Regions from separate parts of the Mesorhizobium sp. B2-8-9 genome, predicted to be linked through region 1. Evidence: predicted binding sites of a transcription regulator. Region 1 holds the regulator's gene; each other region holds the start of a gene.
The links. The regulator PhoB, encoded in region 1, activates phosphate uptake and scavenging genes when phosphate is short. The targets are predictions, from matches to a motif close to TGTCATNNANCTGTCAT.
Positions count from the first base shown of each region.

Region 2: the regulator PhoB is predicted to act here: its motif matches at 5,497-5,513, upstream of phnF (phosphonate metabolism transcriptional regulator PhnF).
Region 3: the regulator PhoB is predicted to act here: its motif matches at 2,177-2,193, upstream of FJ423_RS16115 (acetoacetate decarboxylase).

Region 1 covers NZ_VFTQ01000041.1:24,745-35,244, forward strand. Annotated here, with positions in the region: gene pstA (phosphate ABC transporter permease PstA) at 1-545, shown strand, start outside; gene pstB (phosphate ABC transporter ATP-binding protein PstB) at 542-1,345, shown strand; gene phoU (phosphate signaling complex protein PhoU) at 1,366-2,073, shown strand; gene phoB (phosphate regulon transcriptional regulator PhoB) at 2,090-2,779, shown strand; gene FJ423_RS30540 (ROK family protein) at 3,108-4,349, opposite strand; gene xylF (D-xylose ABC transporter substrate-binding protein) at 4,618-5,658, shown strand; gene FJ423_RS34685 (hypothetical protein) at 5,710-5,838, shown strand; gene FJ423_RS30550 (sugar ABC transporter permease) at 5,887-7,239, shown strand; gene FJ423_RS30555 (ATP-binding cassette domain-containing protein) at 7,256-8,056, shown strand; gene FJ423_RS30560 (CHASE domain-containing protein) at 8,189-9,811, shown strand; gene FJ423_RS30565 (YMGG-like glycine zipper-containing protein) at 9,889-10,134, opposite strand; gene FJ423_RS33795 (hypothetical protein) at 10,391-10,500, opposite strand, start outside.
Region 2 covers NZ_VFTQ01000020.1:47,145-57,644, forward strand. Annotated here, with positions in the region: gene FJ423_RS22170 (DapH/DapD/GlmU-related protein) at 1-603, opposite strand, end outside; gene phnL (phosphonate C-P lyase system protein PhnL) at 600-1,307, opposite strand; gene phnK (phosphonate C-P lyase system protein PhnK) at 1,310-2,086, opposite strand; gene FJ423_RS22185 (alpha-D-ribose 1-methylphosphonate 5-phosphate C-P-lyase PhnJ) at 2,083-2,982, opposite strand; gene FJ423_RS22190 (hypothetical protein) at 3,042-3,224, shown strand; gene FJ423_RS22195 (carbon-phosphorus lyase complex subunit PhnI) at 3,227-4,342, opposite strand; gene phnH (phosphonate C-P lyase system protein PhnH) at 4,344-4,955, opposite strand; gene phnG (phosphonate C-P lyase system protein PhnG) at 4,955-5,416, opposite strand; gene phnF (phosphonate metabolism transcriptional regulator PhnF) at 5,556-6,302, shown strand; gene FJ423_RS22215 (zinc-binding alcohol dehydrogenase family protein) at 6,605-7,621, opposite strand; gene FJ423_RS22220 (ABC transporter permease) at 7,690-8,655, opposite strand; gene FJ423_RS22225 (sugar ABC transporter ATP-binding protein) at 8,652-10,205, opposite strand; gene FJ423_RS22230 (ABC transporter substrate-binding protein) at 10,363-10,500, opposite strand, start outside.
Region 3 covers NZ_VFTQ01000012.1:35,770-46,269, forward strand. Annotated here, with positions in the region: gene FJ423_RS16110 (patatin-like phospholipase family protein) at 104-1,264, opposite strand; gene FJ423_RS16115 (acetoacetate decarboxylase) at 1,257-2,045, opposite strand; gene FJ423_RS16120 (3-hydroxybutyrate dehydrogenase) at 2,288-3,076, shown strand; gene FJ423_RS16125 (sulfurtransferase/chromate resistance protein) at 3,239-4,054, shown strand; gene chrA (chromate efflux transporter) at 4,054-5,439, shown strand; gene FJ423_RS16135 (sigma-70 family RNA polymerase sigma factor) at 5,911-6,483, shown strand; gene FJ423_RS16140 (anti-sigma factor) at 6,470-7,384, shown strand; gene FJ423_RS16145 (adenylate/guanylate cyclase domain-containing protein) at 7,585-8,475, shown strand; gene FJ423_RS16150 (NAD(P)-dependent oxidoreductase) at 8,866-10,266, shown strand; gene FJ423_RS16155 (hypothetical protein) at 10,426-10,500, opposite strand, start outside.

The DNA of each region.
Region 1 (10,500 bases):
AGCTTACGACGGTGGTGCGCTTCATCAACGACATCCTCTTGTCGGCGCCTTCCATCATCATCGGCCTGTTCGTCTACGAGCTGATGGTGCGGCCGATGGGGCACTTCTCGGCGATTGCCGGCGCGGTCGCGCTGTCGATCCTGGTGATCCCCGTCGTGGTGCGCACCACCGAGGACATGCTGAACCTTGTGCCCAACGCGCTGCGCGAAGCAGGCACCGCCATCGGAGCACCGCGCTGGGTAGTGATCCGCTCGGTTGCCTATCGCGCGGCGCTCTCCGGCATCGTCACCGGCATCCTTTTGGCGATTGCCCGCATCTCCGGCGAGACGGCGCCGCTTCTCTTCACCGCGCTCAACAACCAGTTCTGGTCGAGCAATCTCAATGCGCCGATGGCCAGCCTGCCGGTAACCATCTTCCAGTTCGCTCTCAGCCCCTACGAGGAATGGCAGCAACTGGCCTGGACGGGCGCACTCATAATCACCCTGACGGTTCTCGGGCTGAGCATCATCGCCCGCAGCCTAACCGGACGCAGAGAGGACAGATGAAACCGATGTTGTCCACCGACCTGAACGCAGCCGACACGACCGTCGAGAAGGCCAAGATCGAGGTCAAGAACCTCAATTTCTACTATGGCCAGTCGAAGGCGCTGAAGGACATCAACCTGTCCCTGCCCGAGCGCAGCGTGACCGCCTTCATCGGCCCGTCGGGCTGCGGGAAGTCGACGCTGCTGCGCGTGCTCAACCGCATCTACGAGCTCTATCCGAAGCAGAGCGCCGAGGGCCAGGTGCTGCTCGACGGCAAGAACATCCTCGACCGCTCGCAGGACCTCAACCTGCTCAGGACCAAGATCGGCATGGTGTTCCAGAAGCCGACGCCGTTCCCGATGTCGATCTACGAGAACATCGCTTTCGGCGTCAGGCTCTATGAGAAGATCAGCAAGGCTGAGATGGACAGCCGCGTCGAGCAGGCGCTGAAGCGGGCAGCACTCTGGAACGAGGTCAAGGACAAGCTCAACGCCAGCGGCCTCAGCCTCTCGGGCGGCCAGCAGCAGCGCCTGTGCATCGCCCGTACCGTTGCTGTGAAGCCCGAGGTCATCCTGCTCGACGAGCCGGCCTCGGCGCTCGATCCGCTGTCGACCGCCAAGATCGAGGAACTGATCGACGAGCTGCAGGCCGACTACACGATCGTCATCGTCACCCACAACATGCAGCAGGCGGCGCGCGTGTCGCGGCAGACGGCGTTCATGTATCTGGGCGAGCTGGTGGAGTTCGACCGGACCGAGAAGATCTTCACCTCGCCCCGCGAAAAGCGCACGCAGGACTACATCACCGGCCGCTTCGGCTGAGCTCATACGAGGACATCATCATGGCCGAACATACCGTCGCTTCCTTCGACGAGGATCTGAGGCAGATCAGCCGGCTCATCAACGACATGGGCGATCTCGCCGCCTCCATGGTCGGCGCTTCGACCAAGGCCCTGCTCGAGACCGACAATGCCATGGCGCAGCGCGTCGTTTCCGACGATGCCATCATGGACGCGCGCCAGCGCGAGCTCGACGACCGCGCCATCACGCTGATCGCCAAGCGCCAGCCGATGGCCGACGACCTGCGCAACGTGGTCGGCTCGATCCGCATGGCGGGCGACCTCGAACGCATCGGCGACCTCGCCAAGAACATCGCCAAGCGCGTCGGCTCGGTCGGCGTCAGCGCCGCGCCGCGTGACCTCACGCATTCGATCGATTCCATGGCGCAGCTGGTGCTGATCCAGGTCCAGGCCGTGATCCAGGAATATACGGTGGGCGACGCCACGGCGCTGGCCAAGCTTCGCAATGACGACGAGCGCATCGACGTCAAATACACATCCGTCTTCCGGGAGCTCCTGACCTACATGATGGAAGACCCGCGCAACATCACCGCTTGCACGCATCTTCTGTTCTGCGCCAAGAATCTCGAGCGCATCGGCGACCATGTGACCAACATTGCCGAGAACGCCTATTATGTGCTGACCGGCACGCAATTGCCCGCGAATCGTCCCAAGCAGGACGAGACGACAATGTCGGCGCCGGCGGCCTGACGAAGGGTACCTGCCAATGATCGCGCCACGCATCATGGTGGTGGAGGACGAGGAGCCGCTTGGGGTGCTGCTCCGCTACAATCTCGAATCCGAGGGTTACCAGGTCGAAGTGGTGACCCGCGGCGACGAGGCCGAAATCCGCCTTCAGGAAAACGTTCCCGACCTGCTCGTGCTCGACTGGATGGTGCCGGCGGTTTCCGGCATCGAGCTCTGCCGGCGCCTCAGGATGCGGCCCGAGACCGAGCGGCTGCCGATCATCATGCTGACCGCGCGGGGCGAAGAAAGCGACCGTGTGCGCGGCCTCTCGACCGGCGCCGACGACTATCTGGTCAAGCCGTTCTCGACGCCGGAGTTCATGGCGCGCGTCAAGGCGCTGCTGCGCCGCGCCAAGCCGGAGGTGCTGTCCAGCGTGCTCAAAGTCGGCGACATCGTGCTCGACCGCGAGTCGCACCGCGTCTACCGCAAGAAGAGCGAGATCAGGCTCGGCCCGACCGAGTTCCGGCTGCTGGAATTCATGATGCGTCATCCCGGCCGGGTGTTCTCGCGCAGCCAGCTGCTCGACAATGTCTGGGGCGAGACGATCTATATCGACGAACGCACCGTCGACGTCCATGTCGGCCGCCTGCGCAAGGCAGTCAACAACGGCCGCATGCCGGACGTCATCCGCACCATCCGCGGGGCGGGTTACGCGATCAGGGAAGATTAGGGCTAAGGCGCCGAGGCGCTGACGGATTCTGTCTCCAGCGTCGGATCGCGTGCATTGGCGGTTAGTCGAGACGCTTGTGCTTCGTCATCCACGGGCGGAGCAAGGAGCGCAGCGACGCAGCGCAGACCCGAGGATCCATTCCGTGATGTCGATGCGTTGCGACAGTCCAGAATTCTGTGCCGCTGCGCTCGACGCGGGAGGTGGCGGCATGGATTCCAGGGTCTCCGCGACGGAGCTTCGCTCCTGCTCCGCCCTGGAATGACGAAGCTGCGGGGCCTTCGCTAATTTCAAGCGTCTGCTGCTGTCCCCGGACCTCTTCAAGGCTGCCTCAGGCCACGTTCTTTCCCGTCCCCGCTCTCGCCTGGCCTCCGGGTGCGAAAATCTCCTGGTCGACGAAGGTCAGCGCACGCATGGCGCAGCCTTCGCGGATCAGCGGCAGTTCGTTCGGCTCGGTGTCGAAGGAGATCGATTCGGAGTGCTGGCCGCCGGCCGTCTGGGCGATCGCCTCGCGCAGCGCCGGCTCGATCAGGTCGAAGGCGGCCGCGCTGACGCCGACCATGGCGACGGGCGCCGGGTCGATGAGAGCGAACAGGCTGCCGAGACCGAAACCAAGCGCTTCGCCGGCCCGGCGGTAAGCCTCCCGTTCGGGGCCGTCCCTCTCGCGCGCCTTCGCGGCAAGGGCCCGCATGTCAGCGTCGCCGACGTCGACCGGCTCGGCGTCCTCGCTCATTTTCATGGCGCTGCGCCAGATCGCATAGTTGCCGGCATAGGCCTCGACGCAGCCGCGGCGGCCGCAGCGGCAAAGCGCCCCGCCCGGGCGGTGAATCATGTGGCCGAACTCGCCGCCGGAGGAATGCGTGCCGGTGAACAGCGCACCCTTGAGCACGAGACCCATGCCGATGCCGTGCGACAACAGGATGGCGATGAAGTCGTCGCGATAGCGCTCCGGGTCGCGCCATTGCAGCGCCACCGCCATCATGTTGCAGTCGTTCTCCATGGTGGCGGAGATGCCGAACTCCTTCTCTAGGATGTCGGCGAAAGGAATGTCGGTCAGCGGCGTTATCGGCGACCACAGCATGGAGCGCGCATGCGAATCGGTGATGCCCTGAATGCCCATGGCGATGCGGGCGACGCTGCCAATGTCGAGGTCGGGATCCTGCAGCCGGCGCCGCACGATCGCCACGCATTCGCCGATCAGCTCGTCGCGGGGCATAACAAGCGTGTCCAGGCGCTGCTGCTCCTCGGCAACAACTTGGCCGGCATAGTCGATCACGGCGACCGACAGGAAGTTCAGAGACAACACCACGGTCAGCACCGCGGCGGCTTCAGGGTTCAGCGCCAGGCCGATCTGCGGCCGGCCGCGTTTCAACGCCGTCGGCTCGCTGGCCTTGCTTTCGGTGAGAATGCCCTCCTGGATCAGGTCGGCGGAGATCGCCGAAATGGTCGAGTGGCTGAGCCCAGTGGTGGCGGCAATTTCGGTTCGTGATGGCTGACCGGCGCGGCGTACCGCCGAAATCACCATGGCGCGGTTGCGCCGGCGCAAATCGTCGTGGCGGATTCCGACCGACATCGTCTCGCACGTCCTCCCCAATCATCGCGGCCTTGTGATAATGCCATGGCCTGTCGCTGACACGCTAGGGATTGTGGCAGAAGCCAGGGGCCATGTCATTATTTATTGCGGATACCGAAAAAAATGCCTGAGCCCATCAAAACCCATCAGAATCTCGGTTGACAGCGCTGTTGTGCTGGACCAGTATTTTTTTGAGGCTCGAAAAAAAGCCTCTGTGCCGGCCTTCGGGCCAGTCTGGGTCGCGCCGCACGGGCGCAGGGAGGATATCATGAAGAAATTTGCAGCCGCCATTCTGGCGGGCGTTGCCATGTCGCTGACGCTGGCGTCTGTCGCCGAGGCGAAGGACAAGGTGATCGGCGTGTCGTGGTCGAATTTCCAGGAAGAGCGCTGGAAGACCGACGAAGCAGCGATGAAGGCCGCCATCGAGGCCGCTGGCGACAAGTATATTTCGGCCGACGCGCAGTCCAATCCGGGCAAGCAGCTGACCGACGTCGAAAGCCTGATCTCGCAGGGCGCCAACGCGCTGATCATCCTGGCGCAGGATGCCTCGGCAATCGGCCCCGCGGTGCAGAAGGCGCTCGATGAAGGAATCCCGGTCGTCGGCTATGACCGCCTGATCGAGAACAAGGACGTGTTCTACCTGACCTTCGACAACAAGGAAGTCGGGCGCATGCAGGCCCGCGAGGTGTTCAAGGCCAAGCCGGAAGGCAACTATGTCTTCATCAAGGGCTCGGGCTCCGATCCGAACGCCGACTTCCTGTTCGCCGGCTCCATGGAAGTCCTGAAGGACGCCATCGACAGCGGCAAGATCAAGAATGTCGGCGAGGCCTACACGGACGGCTGGCTGCCTGCCAACGCGCAGAAGAACATGGAGCAGTTCCTGACCGCCAACGACAACAAGGTCGACGCGGTCGTGGCTGCCAATGACGGCACCGCCGGCGGCGTTGTCGCGGCGCTGACGGCGCAGGGGCTGGCCGGCACCGTGCCGGTCTCGGGCCAGGACGGCGACCACGCGGCACTCAACCGCATCGCGCTCGGCACGCAGACCGTGTCGGTGTGGAAAGACGCGCGCGAGCTCGGCAAGAACGCCGCCGAGATCGCCTCGCAGCTCGCCGACGGCAAGAAGATGGGCGACATCGCCGGCGCCAAGGACTTCACGACGCCCGGCGGCAACACCGTCAAGTCGCTGTTCCTGACGCCGGTCGCGATCACCAAGGACAACCTCAACGTCGTCATCGACGCCGGCTGGATCAAGAAGGACGAGGTCTGCGCGGGCGTGCCCGCCGGCAGCGTCCAGGTCTGCAACTGAGCCTTGCCTGCCTTCGATCAAAATACCCGCGCCGCGGCCAGGAGCGGTTCAATGAACCGCTCCTGGTTTTTGTTGCCGCAATTCCGGACGGAAAACCGCTACGCACTTTTCCTGGGATGCTTTAAAGCCGCGGCGTTTTCAAAAGATTTTGCCGTTCTGCCTCAGGCGGATAGCTTCTAGGCTGAGTTCCGGCATCCGCGCCAGACGGCAAGCCGGTGGGAGGAAATCATGACCGACACGACGTCTACCCAACCGGCGGACACCGCGCGCGCGTCGGAACTCGGCACTGTTGCCCGGTTCCTGAAGGCGACCGAGCTCGACACCCGCATGCTGGGCATGATCGGCGCGCTGCTCCTGATCTGGATCGGGCTGCATGTGATTTCCAGCCTGCGGCTTGGCGTCAACCCGCTCGACTTCGACAGCCGCACGTTCCTGACGCCGCGCAATCTCTGGAACCTGTCGGTTCAGTCTTCGGCCGTGGCGATCATGGCCTCCGGCATGGTGCTCGTCATCGTCATGCGCAACATCGACCTGTCGGTCGGGTCGGCCGAAGGGCTGATCGGCATGGTCATGGGCTTTGCCCAGGCGCATTTCCTGGTTCGCTTCGTCGGGCTTGAACTGGGAAACCCCTGGATCTGGGTTCTGGCGTTGCTGATCGGCCTGGCGCTCGGCCTCATCATCGGCGCCTTCCAGGGCTTCGTTATCGCCTATCTCGAAGTGCCGGCCTTCATCGTCACGCTTGGCGGATTGCTAGTATGGCGGGGCGCTGCCTGGTGGGTCACCAGCGGTCAGACCGTTGCGCCGCTCGACGCCACGTTCCAGTTGATGGGCGGCGGCCCGGCGGGCTCGATCGGCGCCAAATGGAGCTGGGCCGTCGGCATCGTCGCCTGCCTGGCGGTTATCTTCATGCATTTCAACGGCCGCGTGCAGCGCAAGCGCTTCCGCTTCCCGCTGCGTCCGGTCTGGGCCGAGACGCTGCTTGCCACGGTCACCTGCGCGGTCATCCTGGGCGCGGTGTGGCTCGCCAACTCCTATCCGTGGCCGGTCGGCATCGTGAACCGCTACGCCGCGGCCAACAACATCACCGTGCCCGAAGGCGGGCTGTTCATCGCGCACGGTATCGCCATTCCGGTGCTGATGGCGGTCGCCGTCGGCCTGATCATGACCTTCGTCACCAAGCGCACTAGATTCGGCCGCTATGTCTTTGCCATCGGCGGCAACCCGGAAGCCGCCAATCTTGCCGGCATCAACACGCGCTGGATCACCATGAAGGTGTTCATGATCATGGGCGTGCTGGCGACGATCGCGGCGGCGATCTCGTCGGCCAGGCAGAATTCCTCGACAAACGCGCTGGGGACGCTGGATGAACTGCTGGTCATCGCCGCGGCGGTCATCGGCGGCACGTCGCTCGCAGGCGGTTCCGGAACCGTGCTCGGCGCCATGCTGGGCGCATTGCTGATGCAGTCGCTGCAATCCGGCATGGTGCTGCTCGGCGTCGATTCACCGCTGCAGAGCATCGTCGTGGGCGCCGTGCTCGTCATCGCGGTGTGGCTCGACACCCTCTATCGCAAGCGCGTCTGATAGCAGGAGAAGGACCATGGCTGAAAAATCGTCTCCCGCCGGCGTTCCGCTGGTCGACATGCGCAACGTCTCGATCGCCTTCGGCGGCATCCGCGCCGTCGACGACGCATCTGTCGATCTTTTCCCCGGCGAAGTGATGGCGCTGCTCGGTCACAATGGCGCCGGCAAATCGACGCTGATCAAGATCTTGTCCGGCGCCTATAAGCGCGACAGCGGACAGATATTCATCAATGGCGAGGAGGCTTCGATCTCCAATCCGCGCGACGCCAAGAAATATGGCGTCGAGACGATCTATCAGACGCTGGCGCTGGCCGACAATGTCGATGCCGCGGCCAATCTCTTCCTCGGTCGCGAGCTGATGACGGGTTGGGGCACGCTCGACGACGTCGCCATGGAAGCCGAGGCGCGCAAGGTGATGGGCCGGCTCAATCCGCGTTTCCAGCGCTTCAAGGAGCCGGTTATCAAGCTATCGGGCGGACAGCGGCAGTCGGTGGCGATCGCGCGCGCGATCCTGTTCAACGCCCGTATCCTGATCATGGACGAGCCGACTGCGGCGCTCGGCCCGCAAGAGACGGCGCAGGTCGGCGAACTGGTCAAGCAGCTCAAGGCCGACGGCATCGGCATCTTCCTGATCAGCCACGACATTCACGACGTGTTCGAGCTCGCCGACCGGGTCTGCGTGATGAAGAACGGCCAGGTGGTCGGCACGGCGCGCACGACCGATGTCACCCAGGACGAGGTGCTCGGCATGATCATCCTCGGCAGATGCCCGCCAGGCGCCATTCCGGGCCCGGGGGCGCTGAAGATCGCAGCATGAAGTCGAACTGATAGCCGGCTAATTAACGGCTGCGTGATGTACCAGCCGCGGTGATGGTTTGACCGCGCCATTGTGTTGGCGCCGAGACTTGCCCATAAAGATCGTCGACCGTCCACGGGCCGCATCCTTGATTTGAAGAAGCTCTTTCCGATCGTTGCCTTTGTCGCCGTCGCGCTGATCAGCCTGACCATGGCAGGGTTCGCCTATTTCGCGACGCAAGAGGCGGCGCGGATCAAGTTCGAGGGCACGGCCGACGACGCGCTCAACCGCATCGAGAGCCGCGTCGACCTGCATCTGTCGCTGCTGCGTTCGACGCAGGCGCTGTTCGATGCCCGCAACGGCGACATCTCGCGCGGCGAATTCAAGGCCTTCTTCACCGCCCTTGACATCGACGACAATTTCGCCGGGCTGCGCGGCATCGGCTTCCTGAGGCTCGCCAAGACCGGCGACGAGGCGGCGGTGGAACGCGACATCCTGCACGACCATGGGTCGGCGCATCCGATCTATCCTGCCACGACGCAGCAATGGCGCACGCCCATCGTGCTGTTCGAGCCGCTCGCTGCCTCCAACCAGTCGATCATCGGCTTCGATATGTTCACCGAGCCGGTACGGCGCGCGGCGATCGAAACGGCGATGGCAGACGACCGGCAGCATGCGAGCGGTTTGGTCCAGCTCGGCCAGGGCGCCGGCGTGGCGCAGACCTTCACCGGGTTCCTGGTTTTCGTGCGACTGAACGTCGAAACCGCGCCCGAGGTGATCAATGCAAGCCGCTCCTCCACGTCCGGCTTTCTCTACGCTGCCTTCCGCGCGCAGGACTTGTTCCAGGTCGCGCTCAGCCGTTCTCCGCTGCTGCCGGTCAATGTCGAGGTCTATGACGGCAAGCCCGAGGACGGCAATCTTCTGTTCCGTTCGGAGGCGCCGCCTGCAGAACGCATCGGGGCGACGCTTCTGGCGCGTCGCGATATCGTTGTCGCGGGCCGGCCCTGGACCGTGCTGTTCAGGCCGACAAGCGCCTTCGAACCGCCGTCCTCGCGCGCCATTCCGGTGATGCTCGGACTGTTCGGCCTTTTGCTTGCCGGCGCCATCGCGCTGGTGGCGCGCTACCAGGAGCGCGCCTATGAGGCGAAATCGGCGCTGCATGAGGCGACCGAAAAGAGCCTTCTGGAAAAGGATCTGATCCTGCAGGAGATGAAGCACCGCATCAAGAATTCGATCACCCGCGTGCTGGCGATCGCGCGACAGACGGCGTCGCAAGCCACCGACGTGAAAGAGTTTTCGGCTTCGTTCTCGGCGCGCCTGCAGGCCATGGCTGCATCGCAGGACATGCTGACCCGCTCGCGCTGGCAGAAGGCCGATCTTGGCGACCTGCTGCGCATCGAGCTCGGGCAGGTGTTCGGCAAGGACCTTCCCGACGGCGTGTTGTCAGGGCCGGAAGTGCTGCTGGACGAGACGACGACGCAGGCGCTCGGGCTGACCTTCCACGAACTTGCCACCAACGCGCTGAAATATGGCGAGGCCGGCAGTTCGGTGGGCGCCCTCAAGGTCGACTGGAGCGTCAACGGCCGCGGTCGCGAGCGGACGCTGGTTCTGAACTGGCGCGAGGCGGGTCAGAAGGAACTGGAAGCGCCAGTCAAGACCGGCTTCGGCACCAAATTGATAGATCTCAACGTCACGCGCGAGTTGCGCGGCACCATCGCGCGCGACTACCACGCCGACGGCTTGAAGGTGGAAATCAGGATCCCGCTGGGCGCGTAAGGCAAAACAGCGACTTGAATTTGAATTTAGAGCAAACCGGAGGCCGGCTGCCGGCCCCCGGTCTTTCCCGTGCTGAACTAGTTGCAGCGAGCCGTGTAGATCCGGCCGCGATGATCGCGATACTGACAATAGCCGTTGCGCAGGTTGCGAACCAGAAGGCCCGACCCGGCGCCGACGGCCGCGCCGATCAGCGCACCCTTGCTGCCGCCGACCAAGCCGCCCACGCCGGCGCCGATCAGGCCGCCGCCGACGACGTCCTGCTCGGTCGTTGTGCAGCCGCTGACAGCGACCACGGCAACCATGGCAATCATCATCTTCCGCATAGAATTGCTCCTCACTTTTGTCCTCACTTTCGGCAGTGCCAGCAACCATTTAGCATGAAAAAAGGTGCTTTGCCTGCCCGATTTTACTGTTGCCTAACGTAGTGTTTTCGGAACGCTTGCCGTTCGACGCGACAAGCATGCCGGGCACCTCTAGCGTTGCGAATTGCGTGCCGTCGGGCCGCACATTCCCGACGATCTGATCGCAGTCGTCCAGCGCGGAATCCATAGTGGCCGACAGTCAAAGTCGCGTGCGGGGTCAGAACAATTGCCAGGCCGCGGTCAAGGCCACGGCGGCCAGAAGCGCGATCGCGCCCAGGCGGAGCGAAAGGTGCGACGACCGCGGCGCCCGCGGCAGCTCGGCATCCT
Region 2 (10,500 bases), on a different contig from region 1:
CTTCTCCAGGAACGCCTCCGCCGACAGCTCGCGGAAATCGTCGAGCGCAGCGCGCAGCCTTGCATGATCCCAATCCCACCAAGCTAAAGCCTGGTAGCGCTCGGCGGTGCGGCGGTCGAAGCGCTCGCGAATCGGCTTCGCCGGCACGCCGCCGACGATTGTGTAGGGCGCGACATCCTTCGACACCACGGCGCCCGCGCCGACCGCCGCGCCATCGCCGACGGTGACGCCGGGCAGGATGGTCGAGCCATGGCCGAGCCAGGTGTCGTGGCCGACGGTGACGCGTTTGGCGCGGCGCTCGGCGAAGAACGCGCTTTCATGCTCGGCGTCGTCCCAATAGTCCGATGCGCGGTAGGTGAAGTGGTGCAGCGTCGGCCGCCATGTCGGGTGATTGGTGGCGTTGATGCGCACGCTTGCCGCGATGTTGGAGAACTTGCCGATGGTCGCGCACCACACGGCGCAGTCCTGCATCATGTAGGAATAGTCGCCGAGCTCGCATTCGGCGACGCGGCTGCGCTCGGCGATCTCGGTCCAGCGGCCGAGCGTCGAGTTCTCGACCTGCGCCGTCGGATGGATCAGCGGCGCCTCCGAAAGCTTCTTCATGCGGCGATCTTTCCGGCGGCGAAGGCGGTTACGTCGATGACGCGGTCGGCGACAGCCTCACGCACGTCGAGGTCGTGAAAGATGCAGAGCAGGGCAACGCCCGCCGCCTTCTTGGCGGCGATGAGCTCGACCACGACATCGCGGTTCTTCGCGTCGAGCGAGGCCGTCGGCTCGTCGAGCAGCAGGATCGGATGCTCGGTGATGAAGCCGCGCGCGATGTTGACGCGCTGCTGCTCGCCGCCGGAGAAGGTCGCGGGCGGCAAGGCCCAGAGCCGTTCCGGCAGGTTGAGCTGCGCCAACAGGACACGCGCTCTCGCCCGCGCGCTTTCCCTGTCCTCGCCGCGCTCGACCAGCGGCTCGGCGACGACGTCGAGCGCGGAGACACGCGGGACGGTGCGCAGGAACTGGCTGACATAGCCGATGGTATGGCGGCGCACGGAAAGCACGGTGCGCGGGCTGGCCGAGGCGAGGTCGATCAGCCCGCCGCCATGCTGGACGATGATCTGACCTTCATCGACGGCGTAGTTGCCGTAAAGCATCTTCAGGATCGAGCTTTTTCCGGCGCCGGACGGGCCGCCGAGCACGGCGCATTCGCCGGCGCGGATCGAGAAGGAGACACCCGCCACCACCGGCAGCGTGACGCCGTCGCGCAGATGCATGGTGAAGCTTTTGGCGACATCGGAGACAACGAGAGGAGTGGCCATCATCACACCTGCAGGATGGAAGAAACGAGAAGCTGGGTATAAGGCGCGCGCGGATCGTCGAGCACGCGGTCGGTGAGGCCGCTTTCGACGACGCGCCCGTCCTTCATCACCATCATGCGTTGCGACAGCAATCGCGCCACGGCGAGGTCGTGGGTGACGACGATCGCCGCCAGCCCGAGATCGGTGACCAGCCCGCGCAATAGATCGAGCAGGCGCGCCTGCACCGAGACGTCGAGACCGCCGGTCGGCTCGTCCATGAACACAAGGCGCGGCCCGGTGACCAGGTTGCGGGCGATCTGCAGGCGCTGGCGCATGCCGCCGGAAAAGGCGCGCGGCTCGTCGTCGATGCGGTCCTCGTCGATCTCGACGCGCGACAGCCAGTCGACGGCGGTGGCGCGGATCCTGCCGTAGTGGCGGTCGCCAACCGCCATCAGCCGCTCGCCGACATTGGCACCGGCCGACACCGTCATGCGCAGGCCGTCCGCCGGGTTCTGGTGGACGAAGCCCCAGTCGGTGCGCATCAGGAAGCGGCGCTCGGCCTCGCTCATGCGGTAGAGCTCGCGCCATTGGCCGTCGCGCATGCGGTAGCTGGCCGTGCCGGAAGAGGGCAGCAGGCGGGTCGACAGGCAGTTGAGCAGCGTCGTCTTGCCGGAGCCGGACTCGCCAACCACCGCCAGCACCTCGCCTGGCCACAGATCGAAGGTGACGTTCTCGCAGCCGACGCGCGAGCCGTAAAATTTGGACAGCGCTGAAACGCGCAGCAGCGGTTCGTCGGTCATTCGGCCGGCTCCGTTTTTTCAGAGGCTAGGTGGGTCTCGGGAGCAAGGTGGCCGTGATGGCCGTCGGCGCGGCGCTTCTCGCAATGGTCGGTATCGGAGCAGACGAACATGTGGCCGCCATGGTCGTCGAGGATGACCTCGTCGAGATAGACATTCCCGGCGCCGCAGAGCGCGCAGGGCTGGTCGAAGGTCTGCACCTCGAAGGGATGGTCCTCGAAGTCGAGGCTGACGACGTCGGTGAAGGGCGGCACCGCATAAATGCGCTTCTCGCGGCCGGCGCCGAACAATTGCAAGGCCGGCGAGCGGTGCATCTTCGGATTGTCGAATTTCGGCGTCGGCGAAGGATCCATCACGTAGCGGCCCTCGACCTTGACCGGATAGGCGTAGGTGGTGGCGATGCGGCCGTGCCTGGCGATGTCCTCATAGAGCTTCACATGCATAAGACCGTATTCCTCCAGCGCATGCATCTTGCGCGTCTCGGTCTCGCGCGGCTCGAGGAAGCGCAGCGGCTCGGGGATCGGCACCTGGAAGACCAGCACCTGGCCCGCGGTCAGCGGATGCTCGGGGATGCGGTGGCGGGTCTGGATGATGGTGGCGGTTGCCGTGTCGGTGGTGACGGCGACATTGGCGACCTTCTTGAAGAAGGTGCGGATCGAGACGGCGTTGGTGGTGTCGTCAGCGCCTTGGTCGATGACCTTCAGCACGTCGTCGGGGCCAATGATCGAGGCGGTGACCTGGACGCCCCCGGTGCCCCAGCCATAAGGCATCGGCATCTCGCGCGAGGCGAAAGGCACCTGGTAGCCGGGGATGGCGATCCCCTTGAGGATGGCGCGGCGGATCATCCGCTTGGTCTGCTCATCGAGATAGGCGAAGTTATAGGTGGCGATGTCGGTCATGGCGATCACGTCCGCTCTCTGCTATGAAATTGGCGCCCAAGACGCGGAAGGACGCCCGAATGGACTCTACCGGTTGGTTGCATCTTGGCGTGCTGCTGCTGGTGTTCGCCGGCTTCGCGACCTTTGCGCTGCGGAAAATGGTTCTCCCCGCGCCAAGGGAACCTCCGTCCGGCGAGTCCTTCGGTGGCGGCGACTATACTGGCGGCTTCGACGGCGGCGGGCATTCCGGTAGCGGACACTGAAGTCATTCCGCCGCCTCGCGCTTCTCCTCGGCGGCCTTGTCCTCGTTTTCCCGCGCTTCGTATTCGGCGCGCATGCGGCGAACCAGGCCGAGCTCGGCCTGGAAGTCGACATAATGCGGCAGCTTCAGATGCTCGACGAAACCGGTGGCCTGGACATTGTCGGAATGCGAGATGACGAATTCCTCGTCCTGCGCGGCGGCGACGACATCCTCGCCAAGCTCCGTGGCGCGCAGCGCCCGGTCGCACAGTGCCATCGCCATCGCCTTGCGCTCGCTCTGGCCGAAGACCAGGCCGTAGCCGCGCGTGAACTGCGGCGGCGCCTTGGCCGAGCCCTTGAACTGGTTGACCATCTGGCATTCGGTGACGCGGATGGAGCCGAGCGGCACGGCGAAGGGCAGCTCCGGCACGTCGAGCTCCAGCTCGACCTCGCCGATGCGTATCTCGCCGACAAAGGGATGGTTGCGGGCGTAGCCCCGCTGCGTCGAATAGCCGAGCGCCAGCAGAAAACCTTCGTCGCCGCGCGACAACGCCTGCAGGCGGATGTCGCGCGCCATCGGGAATTGCAGCGGCTCGCGCGTGATGTCGCCGGGCACGTGGTCAAGCGGCATCTCGCCATCGGCCTCGATCAGGCCTTCATGGGCGAGGATCGCCGAAACGCGCGGCATGGCCTCCGGCTCGGCCGGACGCTGCGCCGGCATCTCGACCTTGGCGCCGGCGGCAAGCTCTGGATCGAGCAGGCGGTGCGTATAGTCGAAGGTCGGGCCGAGCACCTGGCCGCCCGGCAGGTCCTTGTAGGTGGCCGAGACACGACGCTCGACCTGCATGGCGCCGGTGTCGACCGGATTGGTGTAGCCGAAGCGCGGCAGCGTGGTGCGGTAGGCGCGCACCAGAAAGATCGCCTCGATCATATCGCCGCGCGCCTGGGTAACGGCGAGAGCCGCGAGCTCGCGATCATAGAGCGAGCCTTCGCTCATCACCCGGTCGACGCCGAGCGCCAGCTGCTCGACAATCTGGTCGAGGCGCAGCGCCGGTACCGAGCGGTCGCCGCGGCGGCGGTCGGCAAGCAGGCGATGCGCATTGGCAATGGCGGCTTCGCCGCCTTTCACCGCGACATACATGTCATGCCTCCATCGTCTTGATGCGGGTGGTGCGCGGCAGGCAGGCAAGGTGGCCGGGCGCCGCCAGGATGATGTCGACGCCGCGCGGGAAACGCTGGTTGTTCTGCTTCCACTGCTCGACGAAATGGCGCGGCATGCCGGGAGGCGCGATCATCGACGTCTTTTCGATCCCCGGACCTTCGAGCAGCAGCGATGGGCCCGAGGCAAGATCGTCGACCAAGAGGATCAGCGTCGTCGAGCGGTCGGGATATTCCTGCGTGCCTTGCGCAAAACCGTCGAGCGCCGCCATCTCCTTCGGATTGGCGATCAAGGCGAAATGCGCGTCGGCGGGCGTGTTGGCCAAGGGCGCGCCGGTGTGGAAGCCGAGCCAGGCCTTGACCGCGGCTTCCGTCTGCAGCGGCGGGTCGAGCCAGACCGGCGTGTCGTTGTCGCAGAGCGAGAGCGCCACGGCGCCGGCCGTCGCCGACAGCGGCGCCGGCGGGCGGGCGGGCTGCGGCAGCGGCTGGACGGTGCCGGGGCGGGCCATCGCGTCCATGATGGCGCGGAACACCGCCTGGGCGTTGAAGACCGGCTCTGCGAAGCCGCCATCGATCGATTGCGTGGCGATATCCATCAGTCTTCTCCGCGCACCATGGTGAAGAAATCCACTTTCGTGGCCGCTGTTTCGACGCGCTTTGTCTCGCGCGCCGCGGCAAGCGCTGCGCGCAAGGGCGCGGCGAGCTTTGTCTCGACCGCTTCGCGGTGCGCCGGGTCCCGCCACAGCGCGTCGGCGATCGCCGCTAGCTTGGCTTTTCCCTTGTCGCGGCCGAGCGCATAGGAGTGGCCGACCTGGCCGGAGGGCAGACGCACCGTGGCGCGGGTGACCGTCGCTTCGCCGACATTGAACGGTGCGCCACCGCCGCCGATCCGCCCGCGCACCGTCACCAGTCCGGTTTCGGGGCCGCGCAAAAGCTCGGCTTCGGAGGGCAGGCCCGACTCGTTCCACAGGCGGGCGATCTCGTCGGCCGCGGCATGCGCCAGCGTCGCCATCAAGGCTTTCCGCCCGGCCTGCTCGCGCGCTTCCTGTCCTCGCATGGCATCGCTCCTCGCATAGAGAAATTTGTCTATTGATATAGACAACTATACAAATTATACTCACTTGGTATCGGGAGTCCATGACGGGTGGATGACAACGGGTGCAAAAGTTAGGGGTGATGACGTTGGGGGCGGGGAAATGACCGGGCTGGCAAGCAGCATCGAGAGGCGCAACGGCGTATCGCTATGGCGGCAGATCGCCGACAGGATTCTGCAGGCGATCGCCAATGGCGATTTCGCCGAGAATGCCGCGCTGCCGCCTGAAGTCGCGCTGGCCGAGCGCTACGGCGTCAACCGCCATACGGTGCGTAGCGCCATTGCAGCACTGGTGCAGGAAGGCGTGCTGAGGGCCGAGCAGGGACGCGGCACCTTCGTGTTGTCGCGCAAGCGGCTGTCCTATCCGATCGGCGCGCGGACGCGCTTCTCGACCGGGCTGCAGGGGCAGACGAGCGAGCGGCATATCGCGCTGCTGTCGTCGTCGACCGAGCCGGCCGGCCGGCGCATCGCCGAGGCGCTGGGCATCGCCAAAGGCGCTGCCGTCATCCGCCTGGAGACGCGCGGCGAGGCCGACGGTCATGCGGTGTCGCGCGCGACGACCTGGTTCGATGCCAAGCGCTTTGCCGGAATCGAGGCGGCAATGGCGGAGACGGGATCGATCACCGCCTCACTGAAGCGCTTCGGCATCAACGATTATCTGCGGCATTCGACCGTGCTGTCGGCGCGCCACGCCGATGCCGACGACCTTGCAGCCCTCGATCTGCAGCCCGGCGCGATCGTGCTGGTCACCGTCGCCGTCAACGTCACGCTCGACGGTGAGCCGATCCAATTCGCGGAATCGCGCTTTCCCGCGGAGCGGGTGGAGCTTAGGCTGTCGGCCGGCGATTAGGTCTACGATGTCTTCGGACGGCAATCCAAGAGGTCGTCATCCACGGGCGGAGCGACGCGAAGCGGAGCGCAGACCCGAGGATCCATTCCGTAACCTCGATCGTAGAGCGCAGCGGAGCAGAATTCTGGATCGCTGCAACGCGTCGGCGTCACGGAATGGATCCTCGGGTCTGCGCTGCGTCGCTACGCTCCTTGCTCCGCCCGTGGATGACGAAGGGGATAGGCGCTTCGGCCAATCACCAAGACTGCAATTTGCTAGGGCGGACAACGGTCCAATTCGTGAAACCTGGACGCGGGCCTTCCTCACCCGACCTCAATGACCGCCTTGATCAGTCCTGACTTCTCGTGCGTCCATCGGGCAAGGTCGCGCGGCGTTCCGGCGAGCGTGGTGCGATGGGTGACGAGCTTGTTCAACGGCACGGCGCCGTTGCGGATCGAATCTGCGACATGGTCGAAATCGGACTTCAGCGCGTTGCGGCTGCCGACCAGCATCATCTCGCGCTTATGGAATTCAGGGTCGGAGAAGGTGATGTCGTCCTTGACGACGCTGACCAGCACCAGCGTGCCGCCATGCGCGACGTGGGCGAAGGCCGACTGCACGGACTGGGTGTTGCCAGTCGCGTCGAACACGAGGTCGAACCCTTCGCCGGCTGTTGCCTGTTGGACCAGCTCGGCAGCCGGCGTCTTCGAGCTGTCCAGCGGGGCAAAGCCGAGCTGCTTCTCGGCGAAGCCGAGACGTTCGGCGCTCATGTCGAGCAGGCTGACATCCAGCCCGGCGATGCGCGCGAAGATCGCCGTGCCGAGGCCGATCGGGCCGGCGCCGATGACCAGCGTGCGCTGGCCGGGCAGCCCGAGCGAGCGGCGTACCGCATGCGCGCCGATGGCCAGGAATTCGACCGCCGCGGCGTCGGCCAGCGACAGGCCGTTCGTCGGGTAGAGGTTCTGCGCCGGCACCAGGATTTCGTCGCACATGGCGCCGTCGCGATGGACGCCCAGCACCTGGATCTTCACGCAGCAGTTCGGCTTGCCGCGCCGGCAGGCAATGCATTTGCCGCATGAAAGATAGGGATTGATGACGACCGGCTCGCCGACGCTGATCTCGACGCCTTCGCCCTTCTCGACGATCGTGCCGGCAACCTCATGGCCCATGATGCGCGGATAGGCCAGAAACGGGTGCTTGCCTTCGAAGATGTGGTAGTCGGTTCCGCAGATGCCGACATGGCTGACCGCAACGCGCGCCCAGCCGGGCGGCGGTGCGCCGGGCCCGGCGCGGTCTTCGAGGACAAGCTCGCCGGGCGAACGGCAGACAACGGCTTTCATATCGCAAATCCAGGCAAAGAGCGCCGGCGCCGCTCGAGCGGGGCCGGCGCGTTAGTTTCACGTAGGAGTCATTTGCCGCGACGACGCAGGCCGTCGAAGTAGACGATGACGATGATCAGCAGGCCGGTGATGACGCGCTGCCAGAAGGTGTTGACGTTGAGCAGGTTGGCGCCGTTGTTGATCGTCGAAAGGATGAAGGAGCCGATCAGCGGTCCATGCACGGAGCCGATGGCGCCGAACAGCGAGGTGCCGCCGATCACCGACGAGGCGATGGCCTGAAGCTCATAGGTGTCGCCCTGCGTCGGATTGCCGATGCCGATGCGCGAGGCCAAGAGCACGCCGACGATGGCGGCAAGCAGGCCGGACAGGACGTAGGCCATGAAGATGGTGCGCGGCACGTTGACGCCGGACAGGCGCGCGGCCTCGGCGTTGGAGCCGACCGAGAACAGGTAGCGGCCCCAGCGCGTATGGTGCAGGAACACGTAGGACGGGATGGCGACCAGGATCACCATCCAGAACAGGTAGGGAATGCCCGCGAGCGAGCCGCGCGAGAAAGCCTGGAACGAGTCGCTGTTGATGGAGATCGAATTGCCGTTCGTCATCAGGAGGCCGATGCCGCGCAGCGAGGTCATGGTGGCCAAGGTGATGATGAAGGGCGGCAGGCCCATCTTGACGATGCCGAAGCCGTGGAAGAGGCCGATGGCGACGCCCACCAGCAGCGTGATCAGCACCGCGGCCCAGATCGGCCAGCCGGCGTTGATCAAAAGCGCGACAATGACGGTGGTGAAGCCGACCACCGCGCCGACCGACAGATCGATGCCGCCGGTGATGATGACGAAGGTCTGGCCGACGGCGAGGATGGCGATCAGCGATCCCTGACGCAGAAGGTTGGTGATGTTGAGCGTCGTGGCGAAGGACGGCGTGGCGACGGCCAGCACGATCCACATCAGGAGCAAAAGGCCAAGCAGCGTCAGGCCGAACAGGGCGTTGAAATTGCGCTTGGGTTTTTCGGCGGGGATCGCCTCGGTGCTCATTTTTGTCCTCCCGACTTTTCTTGTTTCTCGGCCAGTGCCTGACCCAAAATGTCCTCGTGGCTGGCGGTGCGGAAACCGTGGGTCGCGACCAGCTTGCCGCGCCGGAACACGTGCAGCGTGTCTGCAAGCTCATAGACTTCCGGCAGATAGGACGAGATCAGGATGATGCCGGCGCCCTTGGACAGGAGCGTCGAGAACAGGCGGTAGATCTCGGCCTTGGTGCCGACATCGACGCCCACCGTCGGCTCGTCGAAGATGAACAGCTTGGCGCCATGCGCCAGCCATTTGCCGATGACGATCTTCTGCTGGTTGCCGCCTGAGAGGCTTGAAGCCAACGCATGGCGCGTCGGTGTCTTGATCCTGAGATCGGCGATCTGGCGGTCGGCCTCGGCCTTTTCTTTGGCGCCGGAGATCAGAAAATTGCTGGAGATGCGTTTGTAGATCGGCAGGTTAAGGTTGATGCCGACCGGCAAATTGAGGCACAGACCCTGGTCGCGGCGGCTTTCCGGAGCCAGCGCCATGCCGAGCCGGATCGCGTCATGCTCGGAATTGACCTGGACCTCCTTGCCTTGCCAGAGAATCTGGCCCGCCGATTTCCTGTGGCGGCCGTAAAGCGTGGTGACGAACTCGCTGCGGCCGGCACCGATCAGGCCGTAGAGGCCGACGATCTCGCCGGCACGGACGGTCACCGAGACATTCTCGAAGCCTTTGCCTGAGAGGTTCTTCGTCTCGACGACGGTGGCGCCGGGGGTGAAATGCTCCTTGTGGTAGATCTGCTCGATCGAGCGGTTGATCATCAGCTTGACCAGTTCGGGCTCGTCGGTCTCGGCGATGTTGCGGGTGCCGACCAGAGTGCCGTCGCGCAGCACGGAAACGCGGTCGGCGAGCTCGAACACTTCCTCCATACGGTGGCTGATATAAATGATGGTGACGCCTTCGCCTTTGAGCCGGCGGATCAGCTTGAAGAGCTGGTCGGCCTCCTTGCGTGTGAGGTAAGCGGTCGGTTCGTCGAAGATCAGGAATTTCGTCCCGCGCACCGTAGCGCGGGCGGCGGCGATCAGCTGCTGCTGGCCGATGGTGAGATCGCCAAGCATGACATGCGCCGGCAAGTCGAAGCCCAGCCCGTCGATGATCTTTTGCGCGTCCTTGACCATGGCGCGCTGCTGCAGGAGGCCGAAGCGTGACTCCTCCTCGCCGAGGAACATGTTGGCGGCGACGGTGAGATGGCGGCAGAGCACCACCTCCTGGTGGACGGCGTTGATGCCCAGCGCCATCGCCTCATGCGGCGTGGCCAAGGCGGTCGGCTTGCCTTCCCAGATCACCTCGCCGGAGGTGCGCGGCATGACGCCGGTCAGGAGTTTTATTAGGGTCGACTTGCCGGCGCCGTTCTCGCCGACGATCGCGTGGATCTCGCCTGCCTTGAAGGCAAGATGCACAGGTTTCAGCGCATGCGTGCCGGGGTAGCGCTTTTCCAGGCCGTTGAGCTCGAGGATCGTCCTGCCCGGTTCCAGCGTGGGGGCCGGATGCAATTCCTGCGCCGTCGACGTCATGACAATCCTCCCAGATTGGCCTCAACCATTGGGTACGCAGCGATGCGTCTGGCGCGCATCTTGAAGGCGGAGCCTAAATCGGGCCGGCGAATTTCCAAATCGCCCCGATGGATGTTTCCGGGGCGCGAGGCCCCGGAAACGACTGTCGCGATGCTGCTCACTTGAGCTTCGGGTTGAGCAGCGCGTCGATCTTGGGATCCTTCATGTTGTCCTTGGTGACGAGGTTCGCGCCGGTGTCGACATTGGCCTCGACCTTCTCGCCCTTCGAGGCGGCCAAGGCGGTCTTGATGCCGTC
Region 3 (10,500 bases), on a different contig from region 1:
TGTTGATGGCCTGTGAAGCAGAGCTTCACAGTTTGCGGGCTCCCAGGCGAGCGGCCGCTGTGACTTTTTCCCGAGATTGCTCCGCTTGTGGCGGATGCAAATATCAGGTCGGATCTTCGCGATGCAGGTCGTGGATGGTCACGCCGTCGGCGTTGTCGGGCAGCATCAGCCACTTCTTGTGACGCAGCGTGCGCTCGGTGTCTTCCAGGCCCATTTCCCAGTGCTCGCGCATCGAGGTGCCGGAGAACTCGTAGTCCTTCGCGTGGCCTTCATAGCCTTTGTGCTGATAGATCAGGTGGACGATGTTGACCACGCCTGCGTCGGAATAGTCGGCTATCAATTCCTTCTCGCCATCCTTGAGCTGGTCCGGCGGCACGCGCTTCAGCGCGTCGAGCAGCTTCATCTTGAGCGCATGGATGCGCTGGAAGTTGTCGGTGTTCTGGCGCGTGCGGCTGGAATACATGATGTCCTTATGGCGCGACAAGACGTCGGCCAAGCCGCGCGGCAACACGCCGCGGGCGCTGAACAGATCGACCTGGAACACCAGCGAGGAGCGGTCCTCCTCCTGGTCGAGCAGGTATTGCAGCGGCGTGTTGGAGACGATGCCGCCGTCCCAGTAATACTCGCCTTCGATGCGGATCGAGGGGAAGGCCGGCGGCAGCGCGCCGCTCGCCATGATGTGCTCCGGCCCGATGCGCACCTTGTCGGTGTCGAAATAGACGAAGTTGCCGGTCCTGACATTGACCGCGCCGACGCTCAAGCGCTTCTTGCCGTCGTTCAGCACGTCGAAGTCGATCAGGCTTTCCAGCGTGTCCTTGAGCTCGGCGGTGTCGTAGAAGCTGGTGGCGCCTTCGGCTCCCGCCAGCTGGAACCAGGGGTTCGGGCTGCGCGGCTTGAAGAAGCCCGGCTGGCCCATCGTCATGGTCATCAATGACGAGGTCTGGTTGCGGATATCGCGATAGATGTCGCCCTCGGGCGTATAGGCCCATATCTTGCGGCCCGAGATCGTCTGCCAGAACTGCTCCAGCCGCTGCAGGCGGCGGCTAGGCTCGTTGCCGGCGATGATCGAGGCGTTGATGGCGCCAATCGAGACGCCGGACAGCCAGGTCGGCTCGCAGCCGGCGTCGGCAAGCGCCTGATAGACCCCTGCCTGATAGGCGCCGAGCGCGCCGCCGCCCTGGAAGACCAGAGCGATGCGGTCATATTGCGCCGTGATTTCCTGGATGGTGGCGGCGGCCGCCTTGTTGCGGGTACGCTCAAGCACCGGCTTTCTCCAGTTCCTTCGCGCCGGCAGCCGATCGGCCGCGGTCCGCGAGATAATCATGCACGACTTCGCCGAGACCCAGCGTCAGATCGGCGGTGAAGTGAACGGCCGAGACGATGTCGAGCACAGGCAGCTTGGCGACATCGGCCATGACATGCGGCCGAAGGTCGAGCGCGGCGGGCGCCGTCCAGGCTTCCTTCAGTGTGATGTCGGTGAGGTAGTAGCGGACCAGCTCGCAGATGCGTGGGCTGCCGTCGACGTGCGGGATGATCTTGATAAGGAAGTTGGGCGCGGCGAGCGAGGCGAGCACCTGGTCGTGGTCGGCTTCGCGGTGCTTGTAGCCCATGGTGCCGGTGGCGCAGAGCACGCTGCCATAATGCAATGTGCCGACCACCACCTCGCCCTCATGCACGATCTTGGGGTTGGCGAGCTTTTTCGGGAAACCCCAGAGCTCGCGGCCGCCGGCGATCGGCGCGTCGTCGTCGAGATACATGGAATGCACGTAGCCGCCGTGCTGGCCCTTGTAGCGCACCGGGATGACCTGGCCGGTCTCGGTGTAGTCGCCGAAACCGGTCGAGTCCGGCATGCGGATGAATTCGTATTTGACCAGCGGCTCGTCGATCTCGAGCGGCGCCGGCACGACGGCTTCCAGCGCCTCGCGCGTCGTGCGGTAGGTGATGATGATGTATTCGCGGTCGAAGAAACGATAAGGGCCGGGCGGGAAGGACGGGTTGGTGAGCGGCATGGCATAGGCGCGCTTCACAACATCGGCGATTTCCATGGCTGGTGCCCCAGTAAGGTTTGAAATGACCCGCGCGAATGCGCTGGCAAATATGTTGCATGGCAGCATGACAGTGCCGTGTCAGCCCGGCGACACGCCGCCACGGAGCCGGCAAAATGGCGCTGCCGCGCTGTAATCGAGCCGACACATGGCCGTGCCATTGTCGTGCTGCATTGCACCAACTATCTGCTCTCCTGACTCGTTGCGTTGATAAGTCCCTCCCACCTCTTGCGAGATCTCCCATGGGTTCCCTGTCTTCGAAGAATGCGCTCGTCACCGGCTCGACCAGCGGCATCGGCCTTGCAATCGCGCGTGCCTTCGCCGCGGAGGGCGCAAACATCACCATCAACGGCTTGGGCGACGCGGCGGCGATCGAGCAGGAGCGGGCCGGCATCGAAAAGGATTTCGGCGTCAAGTGCCGCTATTCGGGCGCCAACATGATGGACGGCGCCGCCGTCACCGCCATGATCCACGAGGCCGAGGCGGCGTTCGGCAGCCTCGACATCCTGGTCAACAATGCCGGCATCCAGCATGTCGCGCCGATCGAGGAATTTCCCGACGACAAATGGGAAGCCATCATCCGCATCAATCTCCTGGCCGCCTTCTACGCCATCAAGGCGGCGGTGCCCGGCATGAAGAGCCGCAAATGGGGCCGCATCATCAACACGGCTTCGGCGCATGCGCTGGTCGCCTCGCCGTTCAAATCGGCCTATGTCTCGGCCAAGCACGGCATCGCCGGCCTGACCAAGACGGTGGCGCTGGAAGTGGCGCAGGACGGCATCACCGTGAACGCGATCGCGCCCGGCTATGTCTGGACGCCTTTGGTCGAAAAGCAGATTCCCGACACGATGAAGGCGCGCGGCATGACCGAGGAGCAGGTCAAGCACGACGTGCTGCTCGCGGCGCAGCCGACCAAGGAGTTCGTCACCGTCGAGGAGCTTGCCGCGCTGACGCTCTTCCTGTGCTCGGATGCCGCCAAGCAGATGACCGGCACGACCCTGCCGATGGATGGCGGCTGGACGGCGCAGTAAGCGCAACGGCGATCGCAAAACGAAGGCGGTCGGAGGCAACGCCTTCCTTGACAATCGGCGGTGATCGTTCCAGCATTCCGGCAAGGGGTTCCCCGCGACGACCCCGTGAGGCGTCAGCCCAACGATCGCGTCCAAACTCTCTTTGCTCAGGAGGTGGACGCTATGCCGTCAACAACCGCAATCACCGTTCCGCAGCTTTCCCGTCTCGTCGGCTTGCCCGATGCGCCTTGCCTGGTCGATGTGCGCATCGACGAGGACTATGAAGCCGATCCGCGCCTGTTGCCGACGTCATGCCGGCGCGATTTCAGGACTGTCTCAAGCTGGGCGTCGGAATTTTCGGGACGCAAAGTCGTCGTGATCTGCCAGAGGGGGCAGAAACTCTCGCAAGGCGTTGCCGCGTGGCTGCGCCACGAAGATATTCCGGCGGAATCGCTGGAAGGCGGCTTCGAGGCCTGGGTCGCCGCCAGGGCGCCGTTGGTCAGCGCCGGTGCGATCCCGCTCCGTGACGAGAAGGGCCGCACCGTATGGGTCACGCGTTCGCGGCCGAAGGTCGACCGCATCGCTTGTCCCTGGCTGATCCGCCGCTTCGTCGATCCCGAGGCGGTTTTCCTGTTCGTCGATCCAGCCGAGGTGCCTCTTGTGGCCGATCGCTTCGCAGCGGTTCCCTTCGACATAGAGGGCGTGTTCTGGAGCCATCGTGGGGATCGCTGCACTTTCGATACGATGATCGGGGAATTCGGCCTGCGCGTCGAAGCGCTCGATCGCCTGGCGCTGATCGTGCGCGGCGCCGATACGGCGCGCCTCGACCTCGTGCCGCAGGCGGCCGGGTTCCTCGCCGCCTCGCTCGGCCTCTCGCGCATGTTCCGCGACGACCTCGAGCAGCTCGAAGCCGGCATGCTCCTCTATGACGCCTTCTTTCGCTGGTGCCGCGATGCCGCGGACGAGACGCACAACTGGCCGGCAGGAGGCAAGGCGTAATGACCGTACTCGCCAAGAACGACGCCGCGCCGCTGGTCGATGTCCCGACCGTGCCGAGTTTTCGCGAGGCGACGCGGCTGTGGGCAAAGATCGGCCTGCTGTCCTTCGGCGGGCCGGCCGGGCAGATCGCGCTGATGCACAAGGAACTGGTCGAGGAGCGCCGCTGGATCGGCGAGGAGCGGTTCCTGCACGCGCTCAACTACTGCATGCTCCTGCCCGGGCCCGAGGCGCAGCAGCTTGCCGTCTATATCGGCTGGCTGCTGCATCGGACGGCAGGCGGCCTCGTCGCCGGCAGCCTGTTCGTGCTGCCGGGCGCGCTGGTCATGCTGGGCTTGAGCAGCTTCTACATGATCTACAACGATGCACCGGTCGTCGAGGCGCTGTTCTTCGGCGTCAAGGCGGCGGTGCTTGCCGTCGTCGTCGAAGCCGTGATCCGCATCGGCAAGCGGGCGCTGAAGAACCGGGCCATGATCGTGATCGCGGTGGCGGCCTTCCTCGCCATCTATGTCGCCAGAGTGCCGTTCCCGCTGATCGTGCTCGCGGCAGGCCTCATCGGCTGGATCGGCAATCGGTTTGCGCCACGGCTGTTTTCCGGCTCGGCACACGGCAAGGGCAGCGTCGCCGACATCAAAGGCGTGGTCGACCTGATGTTCGAGCGCGGTGAGCTCGGCCACACCGTGCCGACCAGATGGCATGCGGCCCGCACCATCGCCATCTGGCTGCCGCTCTGGCTGGGGCCTGTAGCATTGGTCGCCTTGCTGGCGGGGCCGGGTAGCGTGTGGACGCAGATCGGCGGCTTCTTCAGCCTGATGGCCGTGGTCACATTCGGTGGCGCCTATGCAGTTCTCGCCTATGTGGCACAGGCGGCGGTGACCTCGTTCGGCTGGCTTTCGCCTGGACAGATGGTCGACGGGCTGGGGCTTGCCGAAACGACGCCCGGGCCGCTGATCCTGGTGCTGCAATTCGTCGGCTTCGCCGCCGCCTATCGCCATGCCGGTGCAATCAATCCTTTGCTTGCCGGATCGCTCGGGTCGGCGCTGACGCTCTGGGCCACTTTCGTCCCGTGCTTCTTCTGGATATTTTTGGGCGCGCCCTACATCGAGCAGCTCAGGCAGAACAAGGCGCTGGCAGCGGCGCTGGGCGCGATCACAGCGGCAGTCGTCGGCGTGATCATGAACCTTGCATTGTGGTTCGCGCTGCATGTCGTCTTCGGCAAGGTCGCAAGCGTCGGCTGGGGTGTGGAGGTGCCGGTCCTGTCCTCGCTCGACTGGCGCGCCGCGCTGCTGTCGGCGGCGGCGATGGTCGCCATGTTCAGGCTGAAACTCGGCATGCTGCCGACGCTGGCGGGATCGGCGCTGGCGGGGCTTGCGCTGCAGGCGCTGTAGGCCCGCACGCCGTTCGATCAAGTTGGCGTTAACGAAAAAGCCGACCGGCCGGGAATAAACCGCGCGGTCTGCGGGTCTCCAGAGCATGCGCCATTTGTGCGCAACAGCAGGAGACCATCATGAAGCGGCGAGAAGACCAATACGCACGGGCTGAAGAGGGCGAAGGCGTCAGCCGCCGGCGTCCCCTGGAGCGGATGAGCCGGGCGCATCCGGTCCGGGCGATACCGCCCCGACGCCGGCCGTGATCCCTGCCGATCGCAACCATCGAGATCCACGACCATGACGGCGACCGCCCCGTTGCAGCCAGCGATGCGCCGTCCTCTTCCGAGGCACGCCTTGCTTCCGAGACACTTGACTCCGGTGACACCAATGCCTTCTCCTCCCTCGAAGCAGGCGCCATCGCCTGCGGTCGCGATCTTCACCCACACGAGCAGGGACAGATCGTCGCCTCCCGCTGAGGGCGGCAAACCCATGGCGGGAGCGCCCGACGGCGGAACGGTGTTGAGCGAAAAGATGCTGGCAGCGCGTTTTGCCGAAGTGGTGCTGCCGCATCTTAGCGATGCGCTGTCGCTTGCCCGCTGGCTGACCGGCAATCAAGCCGACGCCGAGGATGTGGTGCAGGAGGCCTGCCTCAAGGCGCATGCGGGCATTGCCGGGTTCGCTGGGGGAAACCCCCGCGCATGGCTGCTCACCATCGTGCGCAACGCTTCCTACACATGGATGGCGCGCAACCGCCCGCGCAGCGTGGTCGCCGTCGGCGACCTCGCCGATCTCGACGACGTGTCGCCGCCGCCCGACACTGACACCGACAGCCCGGAGGCGGCGCTGATCGCCAAGGCCAATTCGGCGGCGGTGGAAGCGGCGATCGCCAGGCTGCCGCAAGCCTTCCGCGAAACACTTGTGCTGCGCGACATCAACGGTCTCAGCTACCGCGAGATCGCCGCCATGCTGGGCGTGCCGCAGGGCACGGTGATGTCGCGGCTGGCGAGAGCCCGCGGCCTCTTGATGACGGAACTTGGAGGGCGCCACCATGAGCCCGCATGAAAATCGCCCGCGTGAGGACGGATTGCCGCAAGACCCGCAGGACATGAAGCTGATGATCCACGCCCTTGTCGATGGCGAGCTCGATGCCGCAGCCGCTTTGGCGGTCGAGCGGCGGATGGCCGCCGATCCGGAGCTTGCCGCCGAACATGCGCGCCTGGTGGCGCTGCGCGGCGCTGTCGCCAATGTGCCGCGTCCGACCGTCAGCGACGATTTCCTGGCCCGCATTGCGGCCATCGCCGAGGTGAGGGGGGCCGGCGAAGTCGTCCAATCCACGGCCGTGAAGGCGCAGTCACAGCCGCAACAGCAGCAAGGCAATGTCGTCGAGTTGCGGCCGCGCGCGGCACGCTGGTTCGACTCCTTCGACTGGCGCCAGATGGCGGCCTCGATCGTGCTGACGGCGTTTCTGGCCAGCGGCGCGACGCAGTGGCTGGCGACGGCGGACAATGGGTCCGACAGCTTTGCCGTGGCCGTCGCCAACGGCCATCGCCGCAGCCTGCTCGCGGCGACCCCGGTCGACATCGTCTCGTCCGACCGCCACACGGTGAAGCCATGGCTCGACGGCCGCATCGGCGTCTCGCCGGCGGCGCCCGACATGGCCAAGGATGGTTACGCCCTGCTTGGCGGACGCGTCGAGGTGATCGGCGACAGGCCGATGCCGGCTCTGGTCTATCGTCACCACGAGCATCTGATCACGCTGGTGGCCGAACCCCGGCAGAACGACGCCAAATCCGTGCCGGTGGCGGACGATCTGTCGGCAGGTGGCTTCCTGCTGGTCCACTGGACCGACGATGCCTTCTCCTACTGGGCGATCTCGGATGCCGAACGCCCGGCGCTGGACGATTTCGTCGCCCGCTTCCGGGCGGCGATCATCGCCAATCCGGCGGCCGGTAGCCCGGGTTAGTGAACAAAACTTCTTTCGCCGCTATTTTTTTGAGGCCGATAACCCGTTTGGCGGGATGAGCGAAGGCAGATGCCTGTCCGTGCGAGATAATCGCGCCAAAGCACTTGCCCAGTTGCGCCGGCCCTTTGGCGCGCACGTAGATAAATCAAAGTCGACTTTGGTATGTTATACACGCTGCATTCTCGGGCGGATACGAGTCGATGGATCAGGAAAGACTTTTAGCCGCGGTCCTCTTGGCTGATGTCGTGGGCAGCACGCCGCTCTATGAGCGCATCGGCGACGATGCCGCTTTGCGGCAGGTCTCGGATTGCCTCGACGCGATACGCGAGATCGTCGCCCAACACGGCGGCGACTTCATTTACTCGAAGGGTGATGATGTGCTCAGCCTGTTCGAGAGCTCGGAGGCGGCGCTGATGGCGGTCTGCCAAATCAGCCATCAACTGTCGAAAAAGCCCTTGATCGCCCGGATCGGATTGCATTTCGGGGCGGTCATTCGCGCGCGGGACGCGGTATTCGGCGACGTTGTCAATGTCACCGCAAGGTTGTCCGCCACGGCCAACCCCGGGGAGGTCCTGATCAGCCAGAACTTCTTCGAAGCCCTTTCCGCGGGCAGCCGCAGTACCTTGCGGCTCCTCGACAAGATGGCCTTCAAGGGCAAGCAAGAACTCTTCGATGTCTATACGCTGCGAAGCGACAATGAGGCCCTCAGCACGCACATCGCCAACCGAGGTACCTTTGTCGATAGGCGCTCTGCCCCGCCGCCGCAGGTCAATCTGATCATCCATTATGGAGATCAGTCGCGATCCTGCCGAAACAACGAACTGGTGACGATCGGCCGATCTCCGGAATGCGATATCGTCGTCCAGCGGCCCTGGGTTTCAAGGCACCACGCGACCTTCACCATTTCGAATGGTAAAGCGCGCCTTCTCGAGCGAAGCTCGTCGGGCACATTTGTGTCGATGGGACCCGGCCATGAAGTGTTCATACGCCGCGAAGATATTCTTCTCTTCGGCTCCGGCGTCATCTCGCCCGGACGCAGATCGTCCCTCGGCGACGCCCAGATCCTTCACTACGAAATTATCTCAGGCTGACCCGGCCGGGCATTTGGCCACGATCAGTCCGATCCATAGAAAATTGTTCGGGGAGGAGCCCTCGAAAGGCGGATCGTTCCTTCTAAGACAAGCCAGAATCTATAAAAATTATAGAAATTAGATCCGGCGCCGGCTTCCGAGGAACGCGCATGCCCGATCCAACCGTTGTCGGTTTCTCCGGAACATATGGTTGACGCCGACCAGGCCGGCGTCGTGCGCGAGCCTGTTCTTCTGCGCCTGCGCCATTTCGCGGGTTCTCACCTTTCAGAGCCGACAAGTTTTAACTTCCTTACGGCGATCTCTCGCTTGCGACCCGGATATGCCGTTTCGCGCGATCCATCGGATCACGGATTGGAGTAACTGGAGACAGCTGCAGGGAAACGACGCTCCATGACATCAGCCAATATTCTGATCTGCGATTTTGTCGGGCTGCGCTTTGGCGCGGATGGCAATCCCGACCACAGCGAGGTCAAGGCCTATATCGAAGCCAAGGGTGGCGTGTTCCACCAGACAGGCATCGCCAAGGCCGGCGCCCTTGACCGCGGCAAGCTGCATTTCTTCTACCAACCTCAATTGAGCACGCGCGACGAATTGTTGGCCGAAGCGGGCGACGGCCGCTACGACGCCGTCATCGCCGCCGCGACGTTCATCCCAGCGGAGACCAGGTTCCGCCTCGGCGGCGTGCGCATCGGCGCCGGCACCGGCAATATGGGCTCGGCATCATGGGGCGGAGGCAGCGGGGAAGGGGGCGAAGCGCCGTTGATGAACGCGCCCGGCATCAACAGCCGCGCCACCGCGCAAATGGCCATGAAGGCGCTGCTGAAAGTCAGGCCGGATCTTCCCGTGGACAGGCTCAACACCCTGGTCGCCGGCGGGCAGTTCGATACCGGAAAAGATCTGCGGCATTATCCGACCGAGAAGCTCGAAGGCAAAAGGCTGGCGGTGATCGGCTACGGCAATATCGGCCGGGAATTCGCCAGGCTCGGCCAGGCCTTCGGCATGCGGGTCGCCATCCATGCGCGGCCCCGTCACCAAAAATGGATCGAGGCGGAAGGCTTCGACTATGCCGAGACCATGGAAGACGCCGCGCGCGGCGCCGACGCGCTTTCGGTCCACCTAGGCCTCGGTCCCTTCGATGCCGGCCAGCAGCGATACGCCAATGCCGGACTGATCGGAGATGAAGTCCTCTCCCTCCTCAACCACGGCGCGGTGCTCATCAACTACGATCGCGGCGAGCTGGTCGATGTGGCAGCACTGGAGCGCGCGCTGGCGTCAGGGCGCGTTTCCCATGCGGCGATCGATGCGGACCTGTTCAAGGACGGCAGCACGCTTTCGGGACCAATGCTGCCCTATCTCAGACTGGTCGAGGCCTATGGCCAGCGTCTGGAACTCCTCCCTCACGCCGCGGCCGACACCGACCACCCCTCCCGTGTCGCCGGCGCCAAGCAGGCTGTCGACCAGATCTACGCCGCCATCGTCGAGCATCGCGTCCACAATCTGAAAGGATCGCTGCCTCCGGGCTTTCTCGACATGGGAGCGAAAGTGCCGCCCGGCATCGGCGGCATTACATCTCGGCATTTGGCGGCGCTGGCCGCCGATCAGGCCGTGGCCGCCGATCTCGCCCGGTCGAGCGCCGTCGTCGCCGCGTTCTGGGAACGCGTCCTGGCTGCGCCCGAACAGGAAAGACCGGCGCTGATCGCTTCCGGAGGCGAGACATTCGCCGAGGCCGCGAACCGTCTCTCCACACTTATGCGCAGGCACCATCTTTCGGGGCCGTTCACTTCGCTCTGATGCCCACCGTCGTATACGGCCGGCACGCTTGCCTTCGGCAATTCCTGGTGGCGGAGCGATCCGGGCCACGCCGTGGTGGAAACCGGCGCGTCGGATCAAATGGCCCCCCGAAAGCTCTCGACCAGCCCGCAGGCTTGGCCGATTTCAGGTCGCGTGCGCTCATGCCTTAGGGCGCTGGATCAGAAGCCCTACCACCAGTGAGCCGATCCAGCCAACGAACAGCGACACGTAGAG